DNA from 3 places in the Neobacillus sp. Fa239 genome. Region 3 is predicted to be linked to each of the others. Evidence: predicted binding sites of a transcription regulator. Region 3 holds the regulator's gene; each other region holds the start of a gene.
The links. Region 3 encodes Rex, which represses fermentation and respiration genes when NADH is low (regulators of the CRP and FNR family bind a similar motif). Its sites were predicted from a motif close to TTGTGAAATATTTCACAA; they were not measured.
Positions count from the first base shown of each region.

Region 1: ACZ5XR_RS26335 (AtpZ/AtpI family protein) is a predicted target of Rex. The motif match lies at 6,302-6,319, and genes of this name have one in related genera.
Region 2: ACZ5XR_RS15910 (ubiquinol oxidase subunit II) is a predicted target of Rex. The motif match lies at 7,465-7,482, and genes of this name have one in related genera.

Region 1 is NZ_AP041611.1:5,323,675-5,334,006, forward strand. Features, by position in the region: gene atpD (F0F1 ATP synthase subunit beta) at 1-838, opposite strand, end outside; gene atpG (ATP synthase F1 subunit gamma) at 976-1,833, opposite strand; gene atpA (F0F1 ATP synthase subunit alpha) at 1,907-3,415, opposite strand; gene ACZ5XR_RS26310 (F0F1 ATP synthase subunit delta) at 3,427-3,963, opposite strand; gene atpF (F0F1 ATP synthase subunit B) at 3,960-4,487, opposite strand; gene atpE (F0F1 ATP synthase subunit C) at 4,604-4,816, opposite strand; gene atpB (F0F1 ATP synthase subunit A) at 4,889-5,602, opposite strand; gene ACZ5XR_RS26330 (ATP synthase subunit I) at 5,625-5,999, opposite strand; gene ACZ5XR_RS26335 (AtpZ/AtpI family protein) at 6,005-6,226, opposite strand; gene ACZ5XR_RS26340 (S8 family serine peptidase) at 6,472-8,637, opposite strand; gene ACZ5XR_RS26345 (nuclease-related domain-containing protein) at 8,693-9,685, opposite strand; gene upp (uracil phosphoribosyltransferase) at 10,107-10,332, opposite strand, start outside.
Region 2 is NZ_AP041611.1:3,267,359-3,277,690, reverse strand. Features, by position in the region: gene ACZ5XR_RS15940 (ECF transporter S component) at 1-314, shown strand, start outside; gene ACZ5XR_RS15935 (P1 family peptidase) at 318-1,271, shown strand; gene ACZ5XR_RS15930 (amidase) at 1,375-2,880, shown strand; gene ACZ5XR_RS15925 (catalase) at 3,063-4,628, shown strand; gene ACZ5XR_RS15920 (hypothetical protein) at 4,682-5,131, opposite strand; gene ltrA (group II intron reverse transcriptase/maturase) at 5,964-7,397, shown strand; gene ACZ5XR_RS15910 (ubiquinol oxidase subunit II) at 7,675-8,577, shown strand; gene ACZ5XR_RS15905 (cbb3-type cytochrome c oxidase subunit I) at 8,600-10,332, shown strand, end outside.
Region 3 is NZ_AP041611.1:6,879-17,210, reverse strand. Features, by position in the region: gene groL (chaperonin GroEL) at 1-251, opposite strand, end outside; gene groES (co-chaperone GroES) at 298-585, opposite strand; gene ACZ5XR_RS00090 (lysostaphin resistance A-like protein) at 849-1,571, shown strand; gene ACZ5XR_RS00085 (YdiK family protein) at 1,568-1,768, shown strand; gene ACZ5XR_RS00080 (MDR family MFS transporter) at 1,885-3,393, opposite strand; gene ACZ5XR_RS00075 (cytoplasmic protein) at 3,405-4,112, opposite strand; gene ACZ5XR_RS00070 (cytoplasmic protein) at 4,127-4,849, opposite strand; gene ACZ5XR_RS00065 (YhbD family protein) at 4,862-5,485, opposite strand; gene ACZ5XR_RS00060 (redox-sensing transcriptional repressor Rex) at 5,605-6,261, opposite strand; gene moaC (cyclic pyranopterin monophosphate synthase MoaC) at 6,297-6,782, opposite strand; gene ACZ5XR_RS00050 (ABC-F family ATP-binding cassette domain-containing protein) at 6,955-8,862, shown strand; gene tsaD (tRNA (adenosine(37)-N6)-threonylcarbamoyltransferase complex transferase subunit TsaD) at 9,184-10,206, opposite strand; gene rimI (ribosomal protein S18-alanine N-acetyltransferase) at 10,203-10,332, opposite strand, start outside.

The DNA of each region.
Region 1 (10,332 bases), 390 kb from region 3:
TACCCATTTCAGTAGCAAGGGTTGGCTGGTAACCTACGGCAGAAGGCATACGGCCTAATAGCGCAGAAACCTCAGAACCTGCTTGCGTGAAACGGAAGATGTTATCCATGAAGAACAACACGTCTTGTCCTTGCTCATCACGGAAATATTCAGCCATTGTCAAACCAGTCAAGGCCACACGCATACGTGCACCTGGCGGCTCGTTCATCTGTCCGAATACCATCGCAGTTTGTTTAATAACGCCAGAATCCGTCATTTCGTGGTAAAGGTCGTTTCCTTCACGCGTACGCTCACCTACACCGGCGAATACGGAAATACCACTGTGCTCTTGCGCGATGTTATTGATCAATTCTTGGATTAATACGGTTTTACCTACACCGGCACCACCGAATAGACCGATCTTACCACCCTTGATGTATGGAGCTAAAAGGTCTACTACCTTAATCCCTGTTTCAAGAATTTCTACCTCAGTAGAAAGATTTTCGAAAGTTGGTGCTTCACGGTGAATCGAATCACGGCGTTCTGAAGCCGGAATATCATCCTTAAGGTCAATGGCTTCACCTAGTACGTTAAATACACGGCCAAGAGTTGGTTCACCAACCGGTACAGAAATAGGAGCACCCGTATCTGCCACTTCCGAACCACGAGTTAAACCGTCAGTGGAAGCCATCGCAATTGTACGAACTGTATCATCACCTAAATGAAGGGCTACTTCAAGGGTAAGCTTGATGCTTTCAGTACTAATTCTCAACGCATTATAAATCTCTGGAAGTTGACCGTTCTCGAACTTTACGTCAACAACCGGACCCATAACCTGAACAACGCGTCCAATGTTCATCATTTTCCCTCCTAACTTACTCTCTTCGATTCAAAACCTTTTTTTAAAAAGGAACCTATTGAATCGCTCTTTACTTGTATCCGTCCAACACGCCGTAGGGAATGAACGAATCATTCCCAATGGCTTTTGAAAAAATACTATTCTAGTGCGGCCGCACCGCCAACGATTTCCGTGATTTCTTGTGTAATCGCTGCTTGACGGGCACGGTTGTAAATCAATGTATAGTTCTTAATCAATTCTTTAGCGTTGTCCGTTGCGTTCTTCATGGCTGTCATCCGGGCAGCATGCTCACTTGCTTTACTGTCTAAAAGAGCACCGAAAATCAAGCTTTCTGCATATTGCGGGAGGAGAACTTCCAGGATCGCTTTCGCGTCCGGCTCAAATTCATAGGAAATGAGTTTGCCGGAAGTCTTAATTTCCGCAAGCGGCAATAGTTTCTTCTCGGTTACTTCCTGTGAAATCGCGCTAACATAATGATTGTAATAAAGGTAAAGTTCATCGAATGTACCATCGGCGAACATGCCTACTGTACTGCTGGTTAGATCTTTGATATCGGCGAAATTCGGCTGGTCTGAAACACCAGTGATTTCGAGTGCGACATTCATGCCCCGTTTGACGAAGAAGTCGCGCACAACTCGGCCGATTGCAATGACCGCAAATTCATCATTTGACTTATGACGGCTTTTGATATCTTGGAGGACGCGGCGCAGCACGTTGCTGTTAAAAGCGCCCGCAAGACCGCGGTCAGAAGCGATGACGATATAACCGGTTTTCTTTACAGGACGAGCTTGAAGCATGGGATGACGTACACCCTTTGCTCCGTTCGCAATAGCGGCGGTCACTTCCTGGATTTTCTCCATGTAAGGCACGAATGACTTCGCATTCATAACTCCACGGTTCCATTTCGCAGCCGAGGTCATCTCCATCGCCTTCGTAATCTGACTCGTCTTTTTCGTCGAATTAATCCGCGTTTTAATATCGCGTAATGATGCCATAGGTTCTCACCACCCTTTTTCGGGGGTCTGACCCCCGTTACTTTAACGCATTAATGCGGTGGGGGTCTGACCCCTATTCAGAAACTGCGAACGTCTTTTTGAAGGCGTTGATTGCAGAGCCCATATCTTCATCTGATGGAAGGTCCTTCGTTTTGGTGATATGGTCTAGTAGTTCTTTGCGGTTGTGGTCTAACCAGTTATGGAATTCTGATTCGAAACGACGAACGTCCTGCAATGGAATGTCATCTAAGAATCCGCGTGTTAATGCATATAGGATCGCTACTTGTTTTTCAACAGACAGCGGCTTGTGTAAGTCTTGTTTTAGTACTTCAACGGTACGTGCACCACGGTTCAATTTCGCTTGTGTTGCTTTATCAAGGTCAGAACCGAACTGAGCAAATGCTTCTAATTCACGGTAAGACGCAAGGTCAAGACGCAGTGTACCGGCAACCTTCTTCATTGCTTTGATCTGTGCAGAACCACCTACACGAGATACAGAAAGACCTGCGTTGATCGCTGGGCGAACACCGGAGAAGAATAAGTCAGATTGCAAGAAAATTTGTCCATCAGTGATGGAGATAACGTTTGTTGGGATATAAGCAGAAACGTCACCTGCTTGTGTTTCGATAAATGGTAAGGCAGTGATTGAACCAGCGCCAAGCGCGTCGCTCAATTTCGCTGCACGTTCTAGTAAACGGCTGTGCAAGTAGAATACATCCCCTGGATAAGCTTCACGACCTGGAGGACGACGAAGCAACAAGGAAAGCTCACGGTATGCAGCCGCTTGTTTTGATAAGTCATCATATACGATTAATACATGTTTGCCGGCATACATGAACTCTTCCGCCATTGCAACCCCTGCATATGGTGCTAAGAATAGCATTGGAGCAGGCTGTGAAGCAGACGCAGATACAACGATGGAGTATTCTAATGCGCCATTTTTACGAAGAGTTTCAACCGCACCACGTACTGTTGATTCTTTTTGTCCGATCGCAACATAGATACAGATCATGTTTTGACCTTTTTGGTTGATGATGGTATCGATCGCAACAGATGTTTTACCTGTTTGACGGTCCCCGATGATCAACTCACGCTGACCGCGGCCGATTGGCACAAGGGCGTCAATCGCTTTGATACCAGTTTGTAATGGCTCATGAACGGATTTACGAGCCATAACGCCTGAAGCTACTGCTTCAACAGGGCGAGTAGATGTTGTATTGATTGGACCTAAACCATCGATTGGTTGTCCTAATGAGTTTACAACACGTCCGATTAGACCTTCACCAACTGGAACCTCCATGATGCGGCCCGTACGGCGAACCTCGTCGCCCTCACGGATATCAGTGAAAGGTCCAAGGATGATAATACCGACGTTACTTTCTTCCAGGTTTTGTGCCATACCCATAACGCCGTTTGCGAATTCAACAAGTTCTCCAGCCATGACATTGTCAAGGCCATGAACACGTGCGATACCGTCACCAACAGAGATAACTGTACCGACATCTGTCACTTGAATTTCAGCCTGATAATTTTCGATTTGCTGCTTTATCAGGGCACTAATTTCTTCAGCTTTGATGCTCATGAGTTTCACCCCTAGCTTAACAATTTACGTTCTAGTCGATCGAGCTTGCCGCGCAAGCTGCCATCATATATACGGTTTCCGATGCGGAGCTTAACGCCACCGAGCAGGTCGGATTCCACGAAATTTTCAATTCTCAATGATTTCTTGCCAACCTTTGCTCCAAAGACGGCAGAAATCGCATCACGTTCAGATTCTGAAAGCGGGCGTACGCTGTAAACATCAGCTTTCGCAATGCCCATCTCTTCATAGGCCAGTTCAACAAACTGGTTTACCACTTCCACAATATCGTTTTCACGGTGACGGTCAATAAGAATGAGTAGTGTATTAACAACATATACATTTACAGAGACAAAAGCCTGCCGAATCATTTCTCTTTTCTGCTGTTTCGTCAGCTTTGAAGAGTTAAGGACAGCTGTTAAATCAGCATTCGTTTGTAACACTTCTTTGACAACACGAAGGTCTTCTTCGACAGTACTTAGAATCTGCTGGTCTTTTGCAATTTGAAAAAGAGCCGACGCGTAGCGTTTTGCTACTATGGAGTTGCTCATCGCTCTTCTCCTGCCTCTTTAATATATTCGTTAATGAGCTGGTCCTGATCTTTTGCATCCAGTTCTTTTTCAATCACTTTAGAGGCAATTAAAACAGACAGGGACGCCACTTGTTCACGAATAGCGGCAACAGCTTTTTCTTTTTGCTGGTCAATCTCAAGTTTTGCTGCTTCTTTAATGCGTTCTGCTTCAGAACGAGCAAGCACAATGATTTCTTCACGTTGAATATCGCCTTGCTTTTTAGCATTTTCAATTAACACTTGCGCTTCAGTACGTGCTTCTTTCAAAAGTGTTCTTTGCTCTTCTAAAAGCTTTTTCGCTTCTAAACCGCTTTGTTCAGCGGCATTAATTTCACTCGCAATATGCTCTTCACGCTGTTTCATGATGCCCATTAAAGGCTTCCACGCGAATTTTTTAAGCAATGCTAACAAGATTAAAAACATAATTAATTGGAAGATCATATCTCCGCCGTTGAAATGGGCGCCTGCTTCTGCTGCACCCAATACCAGATTGCTTGTTAACACCCTCGATTCACTCCCTTCAAGAGTCGTTGACTTTAAAAAAACGCTTTATTACCGTCACATAAATGAATGGCGAAGTTTTGCGTAACATCTTCGCCACCTGAAAAATTCTGTTGATTTTATCGGTTTAATACCATGAACGCTACAACGACACCGATAATCGGTAATGCTTCAACTAGACCAATCCCGATAAACATGTATGTTTGAAGTAATCCACGTGCTTCTGGTTGACGTCCAATACCTTCCACTGTACGACCGATAACAAGACCGTTACCGATACCTGCACCTACTGCTGCTAAACCCGCTGCAATTGCTGCTGCTATAAGATTCATTTTAAAGTTCCTCCTTAAAATTGTATGGAATAATTTATTTTATATTTTGCTCATGAAATGAACAGGAATATCTTAATGATCATGACTCACTTTGTGTGATAAATAAACCATTGTCAGCATAGTAAACAAATAGGCTTGGATTGTGCCGACGAAAACAGAGAATCCTTGCCAAACTAGTGTCAACGGTACGGCTGCTATCATACCTGCTGCACCAGTCCATGCCAGACCACCCGCAAGGAGTGATAATAACAATTCACCTGCGTAAATGTTACCGTAAAGCCGCAGACCAAGTGTTAAAGTATTGGCAAATTCCTCAATCAGTTTTAAAGGAAATAAGAATGGCAACGGACTTAAAAATCCTTTTCCATATTCTTTTGCTCCCTTTAACCTAATCCCATAGAAATGGGCAAGCAACATAACCATTGTTGCCAACGCCAGCGTATTCATCGGATCCGCCGTAGGCGATTTCCACCAGAGGTTACCCTTGATGACGATAGCAAATGGTAGTCCCAGCATATTGGATACAAAGATATACATAATTAATGTAATCCCAAGAATATGGAATCTTCCCCCATCATTCCAATCCATTGTACTTTTAATAAGTCCTTTAACAAAATCCATTACCCATTCGAGGAAATTCTGCATTCCAGTTGGTTTCATTGCAAGCCTTCGTGTTGAAACGACGGCGATGATAAAAACAATTAGACTAGCAACTGAAATCATCAAAATGTTAGCCAAGTTGAAGTATAGGCCCAAAAATTTTACTATAGGCGCTCCATGTTCCATGTAATCTCACCTCACTTCCCTTTTATCTATGTAAAATCAAAGAATGAACTAAATAATCTATCATAATGACAACATAAATTGTCATTAATCCCAATACAACAGATAAGATTTGAAATTCGTGGGGGTATTTTAACGCAATCACGACAGCGAGAGCAGCTGATGCCATTCTGGAAAAAGATCCAACTGAACGCACCTTTTTACCCTTTGTGATAGTTTTATCAAACTTATTCATTTCTCTAATCATCAGCCACAAATTAAAGAAGCTGAAGACGGTGCCGAGAATTAAACCTAGAAATACAGAATGATAAGGAGTAAAACCCCAGCCCAGAACATAGATAGACAACAAATAAAAAAGCCCTTTCCGTTGTCTATTGTACATCTGCATAAATTCCGGCATACTGTTTACTCTCCCGAAAAAAATTTTCGGATTGATAACACCATGGCATAAGTCCCTGATGCTAAACCAATAAACAATCCGATTATTAAGAAAATTGGACTTGTACCCCAATGCTGGTCTACCCATCTCCCGGCAAAAATACCAATCAGAATGGACCCTACTAGTTGGGAAACGATGGCAGACATTAGTGCCATTGCTTGAAAGGGGTTGCGGTTATTATTTCTCATTTTATCGCATCCTCACAATAGGAGAATGAGGCATGATGATAATAACATTTCCACTATAAATATGACCTAAATCGTTTGTGAAAACCTTATCATTTACACCCTTTGTAATCATACAATAGCGACTATTCAAAGTCAATTGATTTTAACGAAATATTCACTTGCATTTCCCATTCATTTTAGGTATATTAGAATATTAAATTTTCTGAAAATTAACCATTCGAATACTTATTCCTCCAAAAAACCTCCTAATTGTTAGGAGGTTTAATGGTGATTTTGGTTTCGATAAAATCTTCCCTGCCGGCCTTTTTTGCAAACACTTTGGCCAGATAGGTTCCTTCATGCATGCTGGGGACTTCCTTCTTGATCAGGCCTTTCCTCACATTTTGAATCGTATCCAGGAATCCGACAAAGCGGTAATCCTCTGGGTTAAACAAGGCAATGCCAAACTCCTCGGCCCCTCCCGGCAGATATACCTCATACATGTATTGCCCCGGCACATCGCCTTCCCCGAAATGAAAGCCCATCACTCTTGGGTAATTCGGTTCCTCCAGCACGTATATATAAGGTATGCGGATGGTGGATGCCCCGGCATGCAGGGTCAGCCAGCCATCATGGATCTTTTGTTTGAACTCCTTGGTATCCACCGTTAACTCGATGGCCATATCCTTTGTCTGTCCCCCTTCCAGGTTAAACGAAAGCGGCAGCTTCCAGCTTAAGCCCTCCGCTCGTCCGGGAATATCAAAGGCATAATGGGTCGGGGAATTACTCGTATTTTCCACATGTAAATTAACTTTTTGCACCGCCTCGTCATTGGTGAATTTCCCAAAATGGATCGAGCTTGGCGTTACAAGTGTTTGGGCCATAACGGCGTCATCCACCTGAATCCGGCCCGCCCCCTGCTCAAAGGTCCGATACGGGATGCCATTTCTTAAAAGCGGCTTCGCCGTATTCATCAGCGCCGCCTTGATTTGCAGCGGCGTCCAATCGGGATGTGCCTGCTTGATCAGCGCACAGGCCCCGGCCACATGCGGTGCTGCCATGCTCGTCCCCTGCAAGGAAAGGTACCCTCCCGGAATCGTCGAATTAATCGCAACCCCCGGCGCCACAATATCCGGCTTAATCTCCCAGGTGCCTGTCACCGGCCCCCTTGAGCTGAACTCAGCCAAGCGGTCCCGCTCCTCCAGGGTGGCGACTCTTACGGAAAGACCATTCTTTTTTAAAATGCCTCCGTCACGCTTAGAGAGTGAGCCCACTGGGATGGTCAGCGGTGATTCAAGGTTCCCCATAAAGTTTCCACTCATATTATTGTAGATCAGCACCGCTTTGGCCCCCGCAGCCAGGGCATTTTTGGCCTTTTGCGTAAAAGTCAGGCGGCCCCGTTCGATGAGAACCAGCTTGCCCTTCACATTTTTCATGTCTTCCTTCCGGCCTAACCCGCCGTCGGCAAGCTCCATAGAACGGTCCAGCTTCCATTCCTTCGATCCCTCCATCGGCTGTATCCTCAGCTTTTCGTCCGGTGTGATGACGTATGGAATCTCAAGGGTCGGTGTGGAAGCCCCAACGGAAATGGCTTTTGAAGCGGTGCCTGGTGAGCCGACTGTCCAGACATTCGGCCCCGCATTCCCATTTGCCGCGACTGCGACAATTCCCCTATCCACCGCGCGGTTCAGCGCGATGCTGATCGGCAAATCCGGGCCGTTGACATCGTTTCCCAGCGAGAGATTGACAATATCAACTTTATCTTTAATCGCCTGGTCAATCGCTGCGAGCACCTGCTCAGTCGTCCCGCCGCCGCCTGGACCAAGCGCTCGGTAAGCAATGATTTTCGCCTCTGGGGCAACTCCGCGGATTTTCCCGTTGCCGGCAATAATCCCCGCAACATGGGTGCCATGAATCGTTGCTCTGCCGATTGCCTGCGTCTCCATCGGATCGCTGTCGCCATCGACCAAATCATGCCCGCCGCCATAATTGCGGCGCAGATCCGGATGGGTATAGTCGACGCCCGTATCAATGACCCCAACAGTCACCCCTTTTCCGGTTAAGCGTTGATTTTTCGGGGAGAAAAAACGACGGACCTCCTCCCCGCCAATGATTTTCACATTCTCTTCCGTTTCTGCTTTGTATTGGGTGACGGGGGAAACCGTTTGGACTTGACGGTTTCTTTTCAGTTTCGCGATCGATTCCCGCGGGCCGACTACTGAAAAACCATAAAGTGCCTCCTGAAAAACATAACGCAGCTTGATGTCTTTGTAGGGGATGAGCATCTGTTGAATTTGCTGCCGTGTTTGCGGCCGTTCGGTTACGACAATGGCGGTAGTCGTTTGATTGGGTACGGGCGGTATGAGTGAATGGGATGTGGTTGGTGAAGGAATGGAAATGGTGAGTATAAGCAGCAGGATAAATTTTTTCATATGTACGATTTTCCCCTTTTTTGAATAGGGTTTTCTTTGGGTGGGGGAAATATGCTTATTCAAATAAATCTTCTTCCGGAAGTGTGAAGATTCGATCTTTGGGGAGATGGTAGGTGGTGCCTCGTTTTGTTCCTTTGGAAGGGAGCTTTAGAGATAGCAGTAAATTCCTTGCTATTGTAGGTGAGTCCATTTGTAAAAGTACTTGAAATTGTTTCCTGGTAATCTTTGCACTTTGGAGAAGAAAGTAATCATCCACTGTTTGGATATGAGCTGTTTTCGAAGTGTATTTACAGCAGGTGCAGTGCCATGTTCCTGAAACATAAATCATGGGGGCTCTTTTACACTTAGGACAATGAACTCCAGTGGGTAACTCTGTTGGGGAGATCCTGTAAGTTTTTAGAATGTTGGGGATAAACGGCCGGTGCTCCTGTAAAAGTGTATCAGCAAGGGTAACCAGTTTCTTTTTACTTAAATGTGGGGTCTGATACGTAATTTCTAATTCTTTTATTTTCTCTAACAATGCCTCTGAATAAATTAAGTCGTTGAAAATATCAGCATCTGTTGTGTGGATTTTTGTTGATGTTTTGCTTATCATCACCATGCTAATAATAGGCAGACTCTTCAGCTGCTTCTTAATTAAGATGTTTTTAAACTGATAATGATGCCTCTTTACTTGCAGGATCGGGTTTTGTACCCCTTCTTCATGCCCATCAAATATTCTAGTGACATGTTTTGAGTGTTGATCGAAACATAGGGTTCCTGAATAATTCTTGATTTCAAAAATTAGGGCAAAGAATTGTGATAGTAGCAGTAAATCCATCTGAAATTTCTTTCGATCCTGTAGACGCAATCCATGAAAGATGTAATATTGATCTTCCGGCAACAAAGACAAGTAATGTTTGCAATACTTTTCACCATAGTACCCTTTTAACCAGGCTTTTAGATCTTTTTCAATTTGCGGTCTCTTTGAATGAATTTTTGGGAGATTCCGCATTAGGGCAATACACTGAATCGCCTGAATGGGTACCTTTAAATCCATCATAATCATAGAATCATCTCCTCATTAGGTAAGTTCAATTCAAATTTCGAGGGTTTTCAGCAAAATCCTTCTGAAAAAAATGTGAATTTTTCTAGAGGGTTTGGGGTATTGGTTTTTTGTACATGAATTAAAGGGTTTTGTACATAGTTCTTGAAGTTTTGTACATGATTTTAAGACTTTTGTACATTTTTACAATATTTAGAAGGAGGTCTACATGTACTTTTTCTAGAATGTTTGGGTTTGTACATGTTTTTGGCTTTTTTGTACATAAATTAAAGGGTTTTGTACATGTTTCTTAAAATTTTGTACATACTTTTATGAATTTTGTACATGTTTCCTAACCTTTTGTACATTTTTACAATATTTGGAACCAAACCAACCAAAAAAAACCAAGCAGACGACACCCGTCCACTTGGTTTCCTTAAAAATCTTATTTCGTCCCAAACAACCGATCCCCAGCATCGCCCAAACCTGGCACAATGTATCCGTGGTCGTTCAATTTTTCATCTAAGGCTGCGATGTAGATATCAACATCCGGGTGTGCTTCTTTGACTGCTTCGACACCTTCTGGAGCGGCAATCAGGCACATGAATTTGATGTTTTTGGCACCGCGCTTTTTCAAGGAGTTGATCGCTTCATTTGCGGAACCGCCTGTT
Region 2 (10,332 bases), 2.4 Mb from region 3:
AAGATCCACTAGTTGCGATTTTGCCTCGTTTGTTTATTGGGGTTGTAGCATGGCTTATATATGTAGGTCTTCGCCGCAAAAATGAATACTTTGCAATTGGTGCTTCCGCATTCATCGGGACCTTGACCAATACAGTTCTTGTTTTAGGTATGGCAGTTGTTAGACACTACTTAACCGCAGGAGTAGCCTGGACAGTCGGCGTAACAAACGGAATTCCTGAAGCTATTGTTGGTACGATTGTTACTTTAGCCGTTGTATTAGCTTGGAAACAGATTGGTAAATCCCAAAAATCCAAGATTTCTAAGGATTTATAAGAAATGTATAATCAAATCATCGATGTACCGGGAGTTAAAGTAGGCAATAAGGAAAACAACCAGGCATTAACCGGCTGCACTGCCATTCTTTTTGAAGAAGGAGCCGTTGCGGGAGTGGACGTAAGAGGGTCCGCTCCCGGAACTCGCGAGACCGACCTTTTGAATCCGGTTAATTTAGTCGAAAAAGTACATGCCATTTGTTTAAGTGGGGGAAGTGCTTTCGGTTTAGATGCGGCGTCCGGCATCATGCAATTTTTAGAAGAACAAGAGATTGGTTTGGATGTAGGCGTTGCAAAGGTTCCAATTGTCCCGGCTGCAGTACTATTCGATCTTCCTCATGGAGATCCAAAGGTTCGGCCTAATAAACAAATGGGTTACGAGGCGGCAAAGGCAGCAGCACCTGAGAAATTCCCAACTGGAAATTACGGGGCCGGTTGTGGTGCTACAGTTGGTAAATTGGCAGGTCTTGGCTTTTGTATGAAGGGTGGTCTCGGTAGTGCATCACTTCGCCTTGAAAATGGTGTAGTGATTGGAGCGATTGTTGCCGTCAATCCGGTCGGCGATGTCCGCGACCCTTCTACAGGACAAATTTTAGCTGGGCCCTATAAAGAGGGAATCATTCTTGATAGTATCGAGCTTCTTGAACAAAACTATCAAGCAAGCATTCCAGCTGGAACAAACACCACCATTGGTGTGATTGCAGTAAATGCCGATTTAACAAAGGCAGAGGCCACAAAAGTAGCACAAATGGCTCAAGACGGATATGCCAGAACGATTTTTCCGGCACATACCATGTATGATGGCGACACGATATTTGCCGTTGCCACAGGAGGGGAGCGGGTACCCGTAGATGTCCTTGGTGCGCTGGCAGCAAAAGTTATGGCGCTAGCCATTATCAATGCGGTTCAATCGGCTGATAGTGTTGAAGGAATTATGGCTCATAAAGATTTATCATAAAACAGATGCTCAATAAGTGGATGGATAATTCTTTGTGGATGAATAAGGATGAGGTTGTACTTATCAATAACCAAACCGAAAAAATATAAAGGAGTGAAACATTGTGACATTAGCTATGAGCTGGAATGAATGGTCTAACCTTGATGCAATCGGCCTCGCCGATTTGGTGCGAAAGGGTCAGATTACTCCAAGAGAGGTGGCCCAACAGGTTTCGCTCGCCATCGACGCCTTAAATCCTTCGATCAACTCCGTCATTGAGGTCTTCGCTGATGCAGTCAATGATCCCATGAAAGATGGAACGAACCCTGCCGGCGTCTTTGCAGGAGTACCTTTTCTGATGAAGGATCTAGGACCCACTCTTAAAGGGCGACTGCAGGAGATGGGTTCTAAGCTGATGCGAGGAAATCGTGCTACATCTGATAGTTTCCTTACCAGCCGTATCCGCCAAGCCGGTCTCAACATCGTCGGGCGGACAACAACGCCAGAGTTTGGACTCTGCAGCTCAGCTGAAAATCCAGACGTCTACGTTACGAGAAATCCGTGGAATCTTGACTATACCACCTGCGGCTCTTCTGCTGGCACGGCGGCTTCGGTTGCGGCCGGAATCATTCCAATCGGACATGCAACGGATGGCGGCGGTTCGATTCGAATTCCAGCGGGTGTGAACGGAAACATCGGTTTGAAGCCGTCCCGCGGTGTCTTTTCGGTAGGACCCTACAGTTCGGACTTGATGGGTGTGGTCTCGGTTCAGGGCTGTCACACACGCACTATACGTGATACTGCGGCTTTCGTGGACAATTGCAGGGGTGGAGCACCTGGTGAGTTCATGCCCTATTGGATGCCGCAGCAGCCTTACTCAGAGCTCATACGCTGGGATCCGAAAAAACTTCGTATCGCTGTTTCACATGAGTGGGCTGATTACTCGGCCACACCGCATATTGTTGATGAATTGGAGCGGGCGGCGGGCTTCCTTGAAGAACTCGGACATCACGTTGAATGGGTGGTTCCGAACATTGACTTTCATGCCACCTACAAGGCACAAACCGATTGCTATATCATGAATTTTACACAAACCATTAATGGTCTTTTGGAACAAAAAGGCTTGGAACAGCCGCCTGCCGATCTTATTGAACCGATGTGCATTAGGGTCTGGGAAGAAGGTCGATCCGCCTCCTATACGCACCGTGCTAAGATGCAGGCGGCGTTCAACGACATTTCCCGTAGCGTAGCCGCCTTCTTTGAAGACTGGGATATCATCCTTACCCCAACGATGGCCCTTCCTACACCATTGGTTGGAACGAAGGAGTATCTGACAATCAGTGATAATCCCTCCGTTTACGATTGGTTTGAGAACCTATGGCGTATTTTCTCTTATACTCCAATCGCCAACCTCTGTGGCCTTCCGGGCATCTCGTTGCCGATGGCTAAGCTAGAGAACGGGCTTCCGCTTGGAATTCACGCGCTCACACGACAAGGAGACGATGGATTGCTTCTGCAATTGGGCGCCCAAATCGAGCGTGCACTGAATGGAAAATGGAACCACGGCCGACGGCCCGCTGTCCATGTAACGGCAATTAATTCATACATGGAATCGTCGCAGCGCCGCTAACAACAAAAATCCTAAAGACTACGTCTTTGGGATTTTTGTTGTTAACAGAGAATGGCCTAGCCATCTTCAACTCCATGAAACTAACTACTATTCAGATTAGCATATTGTAATATCACTCTATCACATACATATTCAAGAAATTTAAGGAAACAATCTTATTGTTATAAAAAGGAGGTTAATTAATGAATGAGCAACAAAATCCACATGACGAATCCAATCATATTCTAACAAATCTTCAAGGGCATCCAATAACAAATAATCAAAGTATTCGTACCGTGGGAAATAGAGGACCAACCACCTTAGAGAACTATGATTTCTTAGAAAAAATTACTCACTTTGATCGCGAAAGGGTTCCTGAACGAGTGGTTCATGCACGTGGTGCCGGTGCCCATGGGTATTTTCAATCATATGGAACCCTAAATGGTGAGCCCCTGTCTACATACACAAGAGCAAAAGTGTTTACGAACACAAAAGTACAAACACCTGTATTTGTACGATTTTCATCGGTTGTCCATGGGGGGCATTCACCAGAAACATTAAGGGATCCAAGAGGATTTGCGATTAAATTTTATACCGAAGATGGAAATTGGGATTTAGTAGGCAACAACTTAAAAATCTTTTTTATCCGGGATCCCTTAAAATTCCCGGACATGGTTCATGCATTTCGACCGGACCCCATTACCAACGTTGCTGACCCTGAAAGGACATTCGACTTTGTTTGCCAAACGCCAGAAGCAGCTCATATGGTTACCTTTGTATTTTCTCCTTGGGGAATACCTGCAAATTACCGCCAAATGCAAGGCTCAGGTGTCCATGCGTATAAATGGGTGAATGAAGAAGGAAAAGCGGTTCTAGTAAAATACCACTGGGAACCCCTTCAAGGAATAAAAAATCTAACTCAAGAAGAAGCCGACCATATTCAAATGAAAGATTTTAACCATGCAACATTAGATTTGTATAAAGCAATCGAACGCGGGGACTATCCGGAGTGGGAGCTCTATGTTCAAATTATGGAAGATGGAGATCACCCGGAATTGGATTTTGATCCACTTGATCCAACGAAGCTTTGGTATAAAGAAGATTTCCCTTGGCATAAAGTGGGGAAAATGGTCTTAAACAGAAATCCTCATAATTACTTTGCAGAAGTTGAACAAGTTGCTTTTGGAACGGGAGTACTCGTAGATGGACTGGATTTTTCAGATGATAAACTGCTCCAGGGGCGAACCTTTTCCTATTCTGATACTCAGCGCTATCGTGTAGGGTCAAATTATTTACAATTGCCCATTAATCGACCGAAAAAAGAGGTTGCAACCAATCAGGAAGCGGGGCAAATGGACTTTCGGACTGATTTTGGTAAACACAAGAACCCGCATGTCAATTACGAACCTTCTCTTATGGGGGGATTAAAAGAGGCAAAAAATCCTGGTAAAGCACATGAACCGTATGTAGAGGGAAATGTTAAACGAGAAAAAATTTCTCGTGAAAACAACTTTGGACAAGCTGGCGAAACCTATAGAAGATTTAGTGATTGGGAACGTGAGGAATTAATTTCCAACCTTGTTGCCGCACTGTCCTCGTGCCGAAAAGAAATCCAGGAGCGAATGGTAGAAATCTTTAGGAATTGTGACGAAGAATATGGAAGAAGAGTGGCAGAAGGCCTGAAAGCAGCTGAAACCGAAGCAAACACAAAAGTGGAAGAGGCTGTCAAACTAGCTGACAAATTTGGAAGTCCTTCGGATCCATATTAACCTTATAAAAGCTGAACGAAAATGTTCAGCTTTTTCTCATGATATTTTATTACTCATTTACTTTCTAGATCACCCTCCGGAAATTCCTTTTTTAGCACCTGTATCCGTTTTCGAGATTGTATAAAACTAATAAAACAAAGTAAAGACATCGGGGCACAGTACCAAACAAAGACCAATCCACCATTGTAATAGAAAGGAAGATAGGCAACGGATACCCCAAATAAGACAATCGATAAAATTAAATAAATGCCAATACAAAGATGATAAAAGCGATATTGACTAAGGGTTGTGACTCCCTCTTTCATTAAGCGATTTAGATTCTTATCTGTTTGATAATAAAGGAATAAAGAGATTAGCAGGAAAAATGCATAGATTGGTAGAGTGTAAGTAAAAAGAGAAACGCCTAATATACATAAATAGAAGCTCATACAGAAGAAAACCCCGGAAAAAAATAATGGTGTTAGAAATTTGTAAGTATTTCCACCTCTATCCAAATCGTTCAAGTTAATCCCCCTTTAATTCTTTCATTTGCTATTAGTCCATTTTATGTCCAAATATTTGGTTTATGTTTATCATGTAATGTTAAATAGATAAATAAGAGAAAAGATGGAGGATTATTTTGAAAGTGAAATGTTGAAGAAATTTAGAAGAGATGACTTGTTTATGGATCGTCATAATGACGATCTTTTTGTGCGACGGGCAGTCGCATAGAGTGTTAACTCAGTTAACACTCTTCTTTTCATTATCTGAAAGAGACGTCATCTCGGTGAAACGACTTGGAGAGGATAATGAAAATGAATCCCAGATGGTGAAAATCCATACCCGAGGAGACTGACCTAGCTCGGGAAGCTTAATCTAGGGCAACACCGTGAGGTGTTGTCTGAAGGAGATGCGGTAAATCGAGAGAACCGTAAGCGAATAGGTAGACCCTAATGCAATAAGTGTGAAGCACGGCGGCGAGATAAGTTGGCGACTTTTCGAAAAGTAAGGAAGCCCTCTCAAAAAGGCATTTCCTTTAGAAGTCAGAACGAGGAAATGTGACTTATAGCGTGATGGTGCAGGGTATGCTTAGAAGGCAAATGCGATGACCCCGTGAGAACTCCACCCTACCGAACAGGCAGAGTTCTAGTCTATAAGGGTAACCCGAAGTGACGAAGAATGGGTGGAGTAGTCAGACATTCTCATAGTACGGAAGTAACTTGATGACCATAACATCAAGTAAACGGAAGGGGAATGACCTACGGCTCCAAGTCATGAACAAGATGTAATGTTAACAATCATGTTACTGCGGTAAAACCGTTTGAATGTACATCAAGGAAAGGCGTGGAATACGCAATGAATCAAGAGTGGAAATTTAAGCTACACAGTGTTTATGGACAAATATTATTCGACCGAAGACTAACCCAATGCTTTGAACAAGTGAAAGCTAATAAGGGTGCAGGCGGTATCGATGGAGAAACAATAGAAAGTTATGAAGCTAATTTAAATGAAAACATCATGGCACTTTTAGACAGATTAAAGGCAAAGACCTATCAAGCTCAGCCAGTAAGGAGAGTTTACATTCCCAAGAAGAATGGGAAGAAACGACCACTTGGAATACCAACAATTGAAGATCGCATTGTACAACAAAGTGTAGTGAACGTACTTCAGCCCAAATTTGAAGATAATCTATTTCATAGTTGGTCAGTAGGTTACAGACCGAATCGTGGAGTTCAAAGAGCTTTACAAATAATTCTGTGGAATATTGAGCAAGGCTACAATCATATCTACGATTGTGATATAAAAGGATTCTTTGACAATATCCCTCATAAGAAACTAATCGAAGTTCTTAAGAAATATGTTTCGGACCGTACGGTCCTAGGGTTGGTTGAACAATGGCTGAAGGCTGGACACATGGAAGAAGGCAAACTAATCCACTCGGATTATGGAACCCCTCAAGGTGGTGTAATTTCACCACTTTTAGCAAATGTGTATTTAAATGAACTTGACTGGGAATGGGACTTGAACAACATTCGTTTTGTCCGCTATGCGGATGATTTTCTCCTCTTTGCAAAATCGAAAGATAGCATCGAGAGTGCAGCTTCTATAACTAGGGATAAGTTGAAAGAACTTGGACTTGAGATATCTAAAGAAAAGACTAAAATCGTCAACTTTAAGAAGGATGATTTTGATTTTCTAGGTTTCACGTTCCATCACTGGAGAAAAGGTAAGAAAGATAACAAGCTAGAATTTCATGTAACTCCAAAGGAAGAATCCGTCAAAGATTTTCGGTCGAAAATAAAGGACAAGACCCGTAAAACGCTTACGCTGAGTAAGGAAGAGTGGATTGAGCGAGTGAACCCAATTATTAGAGGGAAGGTCAACTATTACCTAACTATAGTTAATGCTATAAAAGATAATATTAGTCGAGGGATTCCAAACCACTGTATTACAAGGTGGGTTCGAAGAACCCTGAAATCTTTAGATGGATACATAAGGAAAAGACTAAGAGTAGCTTTTATTCATAGACATCCTTCCCAAAGAAAAGGGATGAAGATGCAAAGTATTTGGAATAATGCCTTCTTTCTTAACATCAATCTGATTCCAACTTATTGGCTCTATTTAAATAAAGCATATGGATACACAAAGGAACAATACCTAAGTGATATGTCCAGAAAAGTTAAAAGAGACATTCAGAATCGAATCAAACGAGCAAAAGCAAAAGGTGAGGAGTATTTCACACCTCACCGTGTCCAAAAGATGCAAAATGCCTGGAATGCATCCTCTTGATTAAATTGTAACATTTGGTAAGCCGTATGCCTTAATAGGGCACGTACGGTTTGATAAGGGGGAAGCCTTGAGAAAGGTTTCCCTACTTTATTTATTTTTTAGTAAGTCGTAAATTCATTTAAACGGAAAGCAAAATGGAAAAATACATCATTTTGTCACAAATTTATAATGGAAATCCATTTTTTAGAATTATGCGATTGGAGTGGGGCACTATATTAACTATGATTAACAAATTGTTAATGGTAAAAAAACAACTTAAATCGAAGGGGAATGGACAGTGAGAAAATGGATTCAATATAGTAAATTTTCTATCTTGGGTTTGTTGGCCACATGGCTGTTGGCTGGTTGTGACAGGAGCAAATATATTGTTCTTGACCCCAAAGGGCCTGTTGGTCAGGAAGAACTGCGTTTGATTATCATTTCTGTCATTTTATGTGCGGTGGTCATCATTCCGGTTTTAATTATCTTTATTTACATTTTGGTTCGGTATCGGGATAAACCTGGAAATAATGCACCCTATCAACCTGAATGGGATGATAGTAAAGTGCTGGAGATTGTGTGGTGGGGAATTCCTGTGGTTATTATAGGGATCCTTGGTATTTACACAGCTCAAACTGCGATAAAGGTATCCAAGCCCCCTGTAAAAGATGTAAAACCGGTTGTAGTTCAAGTAACCTCCATGGATTGGAAATGGTTGTTCACCTATCCTGGTCAAAAGGTCGCGACCGTCAACTATGCGGAAATTCCTGCAGGGGTACCCATTCAATTTGTGTTAACCTCTGACGCACCGATGAATTCTTTCTGGGTCCCGCAGCTTGGCGGTCAGGAATATACGATGCCTGGTATGTCAATGGGATTGTGGCTCCAGGCAAATAAAATAGGGGATTATTTCGGATCCGGTGCCAACTTTACCGGAACAGGATTTGCCCATATGCAATTTAGAGTAAGAGCGGTCAGTCAGGCAGATTTCAATAAGTGGGCAGCAGATTTGAAGAAAAGCTCTCCCGCTCTGACAGACGCAGGGTATAAAGAATTATTAAAACCAGGAAATGTGAAGGAATTAAGCTTTTCTTCCTTTCCAAAGAATTTATATGAAAACATCGTAAATAAAAATGGCGGAGTGTATTACCACCACATGCACCATATGGGTGAATCCATGCCGATGCAAGAAACAAAATGATTAAACAGGAGGAAAGGATTCGATGAATACATCGCATTTTTTTGTTACAGGCGATCCGATGATATATGGTGCCGATGTTTCCATTGTTTTAGCAATGGTGGCGATTGTCGCCTCCCTCACATATCTAAAAAAGTGGGGATGGCTGTGGAGAGAATGGATTACAACTGTTGACCATAAAAAAATCGGGATAATGTACCTTTTATCTGCTTTGCTTATGCTCTTCCGCGGCGGGGTCGATGCGATTTTAATGCGCATCCAACTGGCCGTTCCAAATAGCAAATTTTTGGCTTCCGATCATTATAATGAAATTTTCACCACTCACGGAACTATCATGATTTTATTTATGGCGATGCCCTTTATGTTTGCTTTATTTAATATCGTCGTTCCGCTGCAAATAGGTGCTCGTGACGTTGCCTTTCCATTTTTAAATGCCATTAGTTTTTGGTTGTTCTTTATTGGAGCCATGCTCTTTAATCTTTCCTTCGTGATCGGCGGTTCGGCAGCATCAGGCTGGTTATCCTATCCGCCTTTATCAGAAAAAATGTTTAGCCCGGGTCCCGGACAAAACTTCTGGATTTGGGGGGTCCAAATTTCCGGTATCGGCAGTTTGGCCACAGGAATTAACTTTGCCGTTACCATTTTAAAAATGCGAGCACCATCTATGCGCTTAAGAGATATGCCTTTATTTACATGGTCCGTTTTATCATCATCGATTGCCGTTATGGGCGCCTTCCCAATTCTTACTGTTGCCTTAATCATGTTAACCATGGACAGGTTACTTGGCGGTCACTTTTTTACCATGACTGCTGGCGGCAACCCGATGATGTGGGTCAACTTGATTTGGATGTGGGGTCACCCGGAAGTGTACATCGTGGTCTTACCTGCTTTCGGAGTATTCTCTGAGGTTGTTTCGACATTCTCTAAAAAACGAATCTTTGGATACGCTTCCATGGTCTACTCGATGATCGCCATCGCCGTAGTTTCTTACTATACATGGACTCACCATTTTTTTACCATGGGTGCCGGTGTTGACGTGAATATTGTCTTTGCCATTTGTACAATGATAATTGGAATTCCGACAGGTGTTAAAGTATTTAACTGGCTGTTTACAATGTACCGCGGCCGTATCCAGTTTTCGCAGCCGATGCTCTGGGTGTTTGCGTTTGTTCCATGTTTCCTTATTGGAGGTGCAACTGGGGTTATGCTGGCTGCCGCACCTGCAGACTATCAGTATCACAATAGTTACTTCTTGATTGCTCACTTCCATCAAGTATTGATCGGTGGCGTTGTGTTCGGCTATTTGGCAGGTATGTACTATTGGTTCCCGAAAATTTTTGGATTTGAATTAAATGAAACGCTCGGAAAATGGGGCTTCTGGTTATGGCAAATCGGTTTCTATGTATGTTTCATGCCTCAATATGCGCTTGGCTTTATGGGGATGACCCGAAGGATTTATACATATAGCCAATCTGCCGGATGGAATATGGGCTGGGCTCCGCTCAACTTTATCTCTTCGATTGGTGCGTTTTTGATGGGCATCGGTTTCGTATTCCAGGTTTGGCAAATCCTGTATAGTGTTGCAAATGGAAAACGTGATGTGACAGGGGATGCTTGGGATGGCCGAACACTAGAATGGTCGATTCCTTCTCCTGCTCCACTATACAACTTTGCCATCATACCTGAAGTAAAAGGACGCGATGCATGGTGGTACAAAAAAGAAGAAATGCGAAAAGAGGGATACAAAGAAGAAACACC
Region 3 (10,332 bases):
GCAACATCGTTAGTTTTGCTTGCCACTTCAGCAACAAGCTTCGCACCCATGTTTTCGAAAGCGTCTTCTAATTCGATTTCTTTTGCAATGGTTACACCGTCATTTGTGATTAATGGAGAACCGAATTTTTTCTCAAGAACCACGTTACGTCCTTTTGGTCCAAGAGTCACTTTAACTGCATTTGCAAGTGCATCTACTCCGCGAAGCATTGCGCGGCGTGCGTCTTCACTAAACATAATCTCTTTAGCCATTGTTTAAAAACCTCCTCATATTTTCTAAACCTTGTATTTTTTAAAATTACTCGCCTACTACAGCAAGGATATCGTTTTCACGTAAAATTAAATATTCTGTACCTTGGTATTTTACTTCAGTACCAGCATACTTTGAGAAGATAATGCGATTGCCTACAGATACTTCAAGTGCTACGCGTTCTCCATTTTCAAGCACACGACCAGTACCAACGGCAACAACTTTTCCTTCCTGAGGCTTTTCTTTAGCTGAGTCCGGTAAAACGATACCGCTTGCAGTTTTTTCTTCTGATTCAACAAGCTCAATGACAATGCGATCACCTAATGGTCTTAACAAATCAAACAACCTCCTCAAAAATTTATGTAATTTTGACTTTATTAGCACTCTCTCGTATTGAGTGCTAACACAATTATTATAATAATGAATCTCAAAATCTTTTGCAAGCAGGAAGCATAATATTTTTGTGATTTTTTCAACCTTACAAGTATGTGAATAACAGTAAGTTCTATACATTGTTTTTGAAAAAACCGCTCGAAATTGTAACTCCAGCGGTTTTAAGAGTAAAATAAAAGTTAGTTTAAATTAAAGGAGATAAAAATTTGAAACGAGAATATTGGATGATCTTAATTATTTATATTGGGATGCAGTTTTCGAGCCTTGCTGGTGTTCCTTTATTGGTGGTTATTTTTAAATCAATGGGGGTCGCACAAAAGCTGGCTATTCCCATTTGGCTGATTATCAGTTTTTCCCTTGCCCTTATTCTTGTTCTATTTGTACTAAGGAAGGAAATGAGAAACCATAGCTTCAACGAAAGGGGTTCTTCTTTTGGGGAAGCGGTTCTTTGGGGCTTTTTGGGGATTTTTTTATCATTCTTTGCGCAAATCGTTGCTTCAAACATCGAACGTCTTCTTGGAGTGAATATGAGTTCACAAAATACAAAAAATATATTGGATATCATTAATTCCTTTCCATTAGCTATTTTAGTAAGTTCGATTTTTGGGCCGATTTTAGAAGAAATTGTCTTTCGGAAAATTATCTTTGGCGGCCTGTATAAACGTTTTAATTTCTTTATTTCAGCACTTATCAGTTCCGTCATCTTTGCTTTGGCGCATATGGAGCCCCATCATGTTCTTCTGTATTCTGCCATGGGCTTTACCTTCGCCTTTCTTTATGTAAGAACAAAGCGGATTATAGTCCCTATTTTTGCCCATGTGGCGATGAATACGCTGGTGGTCATCATCCAATCTGCTTATAAGGATGAAATTGAAAAAGTCATTCGCCACGCAGGGTTGATTCAACATTTTATCGGAGGCTTTCTATGAGACGTTCACCCTTGTTTTCCGGCATCATTTATTTTTTGCTCGGCAGCTTGTTTACCTACTTTGCGATTAACGATGTAAACAGTGGCGGCTGGGGCTATTTCAGCTTCCTGCTCGTTCTTCTTGCCACCTTTGACTTTGGTTCCGGACTGAAGCTGATTTTCTTTCATTTGAAATATAAGGATCAAATAAAAAAATGAAAAAAGGGTCTGACCCCCTCCGTTCAACAATCAATATATAGCAGCTTTTAAGATAATTTTCAGCTATATATTAAGTTACGGGGTCTGACCCTTTGTGTTATGAAACAGCCTCTTTTTTAAGCCTCCACGTCCTTTTTAAAAACCATCCGTTCTTTTCCCATAATAAAGATGAGCAGAAACGCTAATCCCGCCGGAACAAGGGCCCATGCAAAGGTATGGACAATTGAGCTGGACAGGGCATCGGTAATCTTACTTAAAATTTGCGGTGGAATATGACTTCTTGCCTGCTCCTGTAAAAGTGCCCGAGAATCACCAAATCCTCCCTTTGGCATCGGCCCCATCCCACTAAAGACATCCTCCAACTTCCCTTTAAAGCTATTCCGTTGGATCGTACCAAAGATCGTGATGCCAATAGTCATCCCCAATGACCGAATAAAGTTGCTGGTTGATGTGGCAGAACCTCTCTGCTCCATTCCAAATGGATGGATGGCGGCCATACTTAAAACGGAAAACGAGAAGCCGACACCAAAGCCGATAATAATCATGTAAAGCGTCAATATCCATCGACTCGTATCAGGTGTTAAGGTGCTTAACAGGATGATTCCAGCCATCATAATCACGCCCGATAAAATCATGATATTACGGTAGCTCATTTTCGTTGTCAAAAATCCGCCGACCTGTGCCGTAACGACAGAGCCTAACATCATTGGCAACAGGATCAATCCTGAGTTTGTCGCACTTCCCCCATAAACCCCCTGCACAAATATGGGAATATAAACCGTAGCCGCCATAAAAGCCGCACCATAAAACAATCCAACCAGAGTGCTCCCTCCAAAAAGGCGGTTCTGGAACATTTTAAAAGAAATAATCGGTTCCTTCGCTTTTGTTTCAACCAATAAAAAGATGAGAGACAAAACAGCAAAGCCGGCAAACAAACTAATAATCGTACTGGAACCCCAGCTATATTTCTGTCCGCCCAGCTCTAGGGCAAACATCAAACAGACGACTGCCCCAATTAAGGTAATGGCGCCCCACCAGTCAATTGATTGCTTTTGATGAACTTTAGACTCTTGGTAGTTAAGAACAACAAAGATAAAGGACAAAACCCCTAATGGCAAGTTAATATAGAAAATCCAATGCCATGTAATATGATCGGTAATATAGGCACCTAACAGCGGACCGAAAATACTCGACAGTCCAAAAACAGCACCAAACATACCGCCCATTTTGCCGCGTTTTTCAGGCGGGAACAAATCGAACATAATTGTAAAGGCAATCGGCACAAGCGCACCGCCGCCGGCCCCCTGAATCGCCCGGTAAATACTTAATTGAGTAATCGACTGAGCCGTTCCGCACAAGGCAGAACCAGCCATGAACAAAATCAATCCCATAATAAAAAATCGTTTTCGGCCATACATATCGGACAGTTTTCCGAAAATCGGCATTCCTGCCATTTCCGCCACCATATAGGCAGATACGACCCAAACGAAATTCTCCAGCCCGCCAAGGTCGCCAACAATCGTCGGCATTGCAGTCACGACAATCGTATTATCCATCGAAGCCATCAATATCCCTAACAGCAAACCGGCAACAACAAAACCCAACTTACTTTCCTTTGCGACCATTCGATTCTCCTTTATATCTTATTTGACATTTTAATCATTGAATTGGAGTCCTGCTTCAAATCATTCTTATACTCTACTAATCCTATTTGGCATCCGGGACCAATATTCACCTTATTGCCCCTTACTGTTGCAGCCTTCGTATTTTCAAGATAAATTTCATCTCCTTCAATGACCTTGGCCGCAAGAGTTCCTTCCTCTCCTCCAAAGGGAAGGAGCGAATTTCTTTTTCTTTTAATGATAATTTTCCCGCCGCCAATTTCCTCAGCACGACTTTCCCCAAATCTTAACGAAATCTTGATTGAGTCCGCATTGAGCAATCCTTTGATTTCAAAACCGCCGCTTGAATCGAACTTTTCATATTCAACATCCCCATTCACTGTGACACTGCCTTTAATAGTGGTTTCTTCGCCAGTCAGCCGGCCTCCCACATCAAGCGTTCCAAAAATCTTGGTTTTTTTCAAAAGGGCATTGCCGCCGATGGTCATTGTACCCATGATCAGTGTTTCTTCGGCCTCCATATTTCCTTTGACCTCTGCTTCTCCAAGAATTTTGACTGACCCTGCTGTTGCATTCTCCGCAATTTCGCTTGTTCCATAAATATGAAAAGCAGAGCATTCGACATCACTGACAATAGTGCCTTCTCCTCTAATGCTGATTTTGTCGTATTGCCCGCCGGGGTATTCGCCAGACCCATTAATAATAAGATTTTTAGTCTTCATTTTGCTCCTCCCTCTTACACCTTTTTGAATTCTCCTACAATGGCTTTTTTATCAATTGAGATTTCATCAGTATATTCCACCAAGCCAATCTCACAATTTTCCCCGATCGTAACATGTTTCCCACGAACAATTTGTGCCTTTGTATTTTCGATGTCAATTTTATCCCCTTCAATTAATTCCGTTTCTAACTGTGTATTGAAGAATGGCTTGAATAATGTACCGATTAATGACCCTTTATGCTGCTTAACGGTTATCGTTTGGCCGCCAATTTCTTTAGCCCTGCAATCTCCATAAATCTGCACATCAATTAGATCCGCATTTAAAAGCCCGCCAATGGTAAAGCGATATTTTGCTTTAAACTTCTCAGCTTCGCAATCTTCTCCTACTTTTAAGATGCCGTGAATGATGACTTCTTCCCCTTTTAATTTTCCGCCAACAGTAGCATGACCGGAAACCTTTAAATGTTCCACTTGAACGTTTTGGTCGATTTTAGCCGACCCATCCACAGTCATCTTCTGACTTTCGATACTCGCATGGAACTTTGCATTACCATTGATCTTCATCTTTTCTGACTTTACATTCCCCTTGATGACCCCTGAACCATTGCAATCAAATAGGCTGCATTCAACATCACTATTGATTGTTCCTCTTCCGTTTAACGTTACATCATGGAATTGTCCGCCGTTCGAGGCCCCTATTCCATTAATAACCAGATCTCCTCTATTTTTTACTTCCATTTTCATTCTCCTTTATAGTAATTTCGATTTAATTTCTTCGATACACGCCATCAGAGAAAGCTGAGCAACCATTTTTGTTCCCCGCTCTAAATGGAAACCCTCTGCGTTTAGCAATAAAAGACAAGAAGAGACACCCAGCTTTCTCGTAATCACCAATTCTCCGCTTTTTTGCTTAAGCTCCTGACGATGATCAATGAGCAGCTGCAGCAGCATGGTCCCCTCATCCAAATTGATTTCCCCTGATTGTAGAAGCTTTTCTAGAACAAATAATTCAAGCATTCTTGAAAAATTGAAATTCAAACTGCCTTTTTCCTGCTCTAAATAAAAATTGGCGACTGTTGTCGAAACAATGTTACGTTTTATTAATTCATCCTTCGATAAATTTAAGTCGGTTACGCTTGGGGAAAACATGTTTGCCAGCTCATCCAAGGATAAGTTTTCTTTCATCGTTTGAATTTTATTAATTCGATCTAACATCTTTTCTTTTGGAAAAAAAGTTTCTTGGCCGGTAAAGGTCGATTTCCGAACAAACCACTCCTCAGGGATTAGATCCTTTCGTTTCCATCTATATAACTGTCCATATGATATTCCGGCCAAATCTAATAATTCCTTTTTCGATATTAACTCCTCGCTCATATTGATAACCCCTTTCATAAAATCAATGTAACATAACACTGTTACGTTGTAAAGACAGGAATAAAATCCCTTAATCAATAAAAAAAGCCTTTCTACTTTTCGTAGAAAGGCCTCTTTCTTTACAATTCATCCATTTCTATTGTCGGATAATGCTTTAAAAAATAAACGAGCGATTGCAGCTCCACTGCCAAGTCAATGTGATGAACTCTAATGGATGATGGGACATTTAACCTTGCAGGAGTAAAATTCAAGATCGCTTTGACATTGGCTTTGACAAGCTTATCGGTAATCATTTGGGCCACTGGAGCAGGAACGGTCAGAATCGCCACTTGAATCTGTTCTTTCATGATTTGCTCTTCTAAATCATCCATGTGGTAGACTGGCACATCCCCAATCGTTGTGCCCATTTTATTTGGGTCGACATCAAAGGCGCACTGAATCTTCGTATTATTATTTTTTAAAAAATTATAATTTAAAAATGCTGTACCAAGATTACCTACACCAATTAACGCTACCTTTGTTAATTCATCTTGATCGAGTGTTTTCCGAAAAAAGGTTAACAGGTAGTTGACATTATACCCGTACCCTTTTTTTCCTAAAGCCCCGAAATACGAAAAATCCCTGCGAATCGTTGCCGAGTCTACTTTCACTGCCTCGCTTAATTCCGCTGATGAAACTCTTTGTTTCCCGGAAGCACTCAGATTTTGTAAAAATCGATAATATAATGGAAGTCGTTTTGCTGTCGCCTGTGGAATTTTCATTGTATCATTCGTCATGTTCTCCTACACCCCCATGAATGGATTTGTATCCTTTAATTCCTTTTAAAATCACCATGTTTACCGCCCGTTTTCTCTACTAGATAAGTCGGGCCGATCACCATGCCTTTATCCACTGCTTTACACATATCATAAACGGTTAACGCACATACAGTCGCAGCTGATAGCGCTTCCATTTCCACACCGGTACTGCCCTTTGTTTTCACAACAGCCTCAATGTTTAACTTATACAGCTCCTCTTGGTCCCTGCTCCAAGAGAATGAGACATTAATACCTGTCAAAGGAATGGGATGGCACATCGGAATCAAATCCCATGTTTTTTTCGCGGCCATAACGGCTGCTACCTGAGCAACGGCTAAAACATCGCCTTTTTTCATTTGATTATTCGTAATTCTATCATAAATTTCTTTATTGACAGTGATGCTTGAATGGGCCAATGCTGTACGTGCCGTTTCCGGCTTATCACTTACATCAACCATTTTCGCCCTGCCCTCTTCATTAAAATGAGTAAATTCAGCCATAAAAAAAATCCTCCTATCAAATCATACACTATTTTTTCGTTCATGTGTGTGAAACTTTGAGCGAATTAAGACAAATTTACAGTAATTTCTTATTCCCTAGTCGAATTATCGCACTTATTGCCGATATAAGGGGAATAAGGTACACTATTTTTAAGTAATAGAGGTGAATAGAATGATTTTATTACAGGTTAATCAACTAGCAAAATATTATGGCGCTGACCTTATTTTATCGAATATAAAACTTGAATTACAAACCCGGGACCGCGTTGCCCTTGTAGGAAGGAACGGTGCCGGAAAATCCACCCTTTTGAAAATGATTGCCGGATTCATATCGCACGACAGCGGTGAGATCATCAAGCCGAAAGATGTAACAATCGGCTATCTGGCCCAAAATACCGGATTAGAATCGAATTTGTCGATTTGGGATGAAATGTTGACCGTGTTTGAAGACCTTAGAGCGATGGAAAAATCGCTTCGGAGGCTTGAAGAACAAATGGCGGACCCGGAAATTAGCAGCTACGATAGAATATTAAAGGAATATGACCAGCTCCAAGTAAAATTCAAAGAACAGGGAGGATATCAATATGAAGCTGATATCCGCTCTGTCTTACATGGATTAAATTTTTCGAACAGCTCGCTCATGATATCCAGTTTAAGCGGTGGTCAAAAAACCCGTCTGGCCTTAGGAAAGCTTCTGTTAACAAAGCCTGATATCCTAATTTTAGACGAACCGACAAACCATCTTGATATCGACACCTTAACTTGGCTTGAGCAATATCTGCAAGGTTATGATGGAGCAATTTTAATTGTTTCCCATGACCGCTATTTTTTAGATAAAGTGGTGACGCAGGTTTACGAGGTTTCCCGCAGACAAATTCAAAAATTCATTGGAAACTATAGTTCCTACCTGGATCAAAAAGCAGTCAATTACGAACGGGATATGAAGCTATATGAAAAGCAGCAGCAAGAGGTTGCGAGTCTGCAAGACTTTATCGCCCGGAACCTTGCCCGTGCTTCAACGACGAAACGTGCTCAAAGCCGCCGGAAAAAGCTTGAAAAAATGGAACTGATGGACCGTCCCCTAGGCGACGAAAAGTCCGCCTCCTTCTCGTTTGAGATTGAGAAACAAAGCGGTAATGATGTCCTGATGGTTGATTCACTCGCTGTCGGATATAACGGCGAAATCGTTTCGGAGGAAATTTCATTTCGGGCATTTAAAGGTGAAAGCATTGCTCTTGTGGGGCCCAATGGGATTGGGAAATCGACATTATTAAAAACGATTATTAAAAAGCTTCCGGAACTTGGTGGTACCGTCCGATATGGGACAAATCTGTCCATCGGTTATTATGATCAGGAGCAAGCCGAATTGACCTCCAATAAGCGTGTTTTAAATGAGCTTTGGGATGAGTACCCATTAAAATCCGAAAAGGAAATCCGAACCGTTTTAGGTAATTTTTTATTTTCCGGTGACGATGTATTAAAAATTGTATCCACCTTAAGCGGCGGTGAAAAGGCAAGGCTTGCCCTAGCCAAGCTCATGCTTGAAAAAGCCAATCTCCTCATTTTAGACGAACCGACGAACCATCTTGACCTTGATAGTAAGGAAGTTCTTGAAAATGCCTTAATCGACTACCCTGGGACTATTTTATTTGTTTCACATGACCGGTACTTTATTAACCGCATAGCTACAAAGGTACTAGAATTAAGTAAATCTGGCAGCACAGAATTTCTGGGTGACTATGATTATTATGTAGAAAAAAAGCTGGAACAGGAAGAGCTGGAAGCCTTAGCTGCACAAGCTCAATTAAAAAAAGAACGCCATTCGGAAGCTTTAGAAAAAAACTCTTATCAACAAGATAAGGAAAGCAAAAAGCTCGAGCGGCAGAGGCAGCGTAAATTAGAAGACATTGAAAAGAGAATTGAAATCTTAGAGGAACAAATTCAGGAGTGCGAACAACAATTATGCGACCCTGTAATCTTTCAGGACCACGAAAAAGTATTAACCATCAATTTAAAAAATGAAAAAGCGAAAGAAGAGCTCGAGCAATTAATGGAAGAATGGGCTGAGTTGGCGGAATAATGGAGGAAAACCGGGGAACGAACCCCGGTTTTTTTTCTGAATAATATATTGGCTTTGTTGGTTATCAACATATTGACTAGCAGCATATGAAAATTGTCATTATTCGTCGAATCATATTTAACTTTTCCACAGTCTTATTCACATATTAAATTGGTGTTTTTCAACACTTAAAAATACTTTTCCACATTATCCACAATAAAACCCTCACTTATCCACATTATCAACAGAAATCCACAGACTTATCAACAAAATTTTGACTTTAATGAAATTTTGAATAATATTTTATCCACAAAAAAAGAGACTGTCCGAAAATGGACAACCTCAATTATAGGTTTCGATATCTAATCCTGGGATGGCATTTAAGGATAAAGCCCCTCTAACGCCTTTTTCATACATAATACTTCCTGCCGCAGCAATCATGGCCGCATTGTCTGTGCATAAGGATAAAGGAGGGATGACTAACTCGATTCCTTCTTTTTCAGAAAAGGTTGTTTCCAGTGCATGTCGAAGGCCTTTATTGGCGGCAACTCCACCGGCAACCACCAGCTGTTTTACCTTATATTCTTCTGCAGCTTTCTCTGTTTTTTTCACTAGAACATCAATGACACTTTCCTGAAAGCTGGCAGCCAAATCTTCAGGAGCAATCGTTTCACCACGCTGTTCCGCATTATGGACCGTATTTATCACAGCAGATTTTAAGCCGCTAAAGCTAAAATCAAACGATCCTTCCTCTAACCAGGCCCTTGGTAAATCAATGGTCGGATTTCCTTCATGGGCAAGGCGATCAATATGCGGACCGCCTGGATAGGGCAGGTTTAAGGTCCTTGCCACCTTATCATAGGCTTCCCCCGCTGCATCATCTCTTGTTTCCCCGATTACTTCAAAATGCCCATGTTCCTTCATATAAACAAGCTCTGTATGCCCACCTGAGACAACAAGCGCTAACAAAGGAAATTTCAGCTCCTGAACTAGTCGGTTTGCATAAATATGACCGGCAATATGATGAACCGGGACAAGCGGCAAATTATGGGCAAAGGCAAGCGCCTTGGCCGCATTGACTCCAATTAAAAGAGCGCCCACGAGTCCAGGGCCTTCGGTTACAGCAATCGCATCAAGCTCAGAAAAGGATACATCAGCTTGCTTTAATGCCTCCTCAATGACAATCGTGATTTGTTCCACATGATGACGGGAAGCAATTTCCGGAACAACTCCCCCAAAACGTTTATGGCTTTCTATTTGTGAGGCTACTACATTTGCAGCAATTTCTCGTCCATTTTTAATGATGGCCACAGCTGTTTCGTCACAGCTTGTCTCAATTCCTAAAATCAACAGGTCTTTTTTCATAAATTCACCCACATGACTAACGCATCTTCCAGATTATCCGAATAATAATTTTTTCGAATTCCGCCATTTTGAAAACCAAACTTTCGATAAAGTGATTGGGCCACATAATTTGACACTCGCACTTCC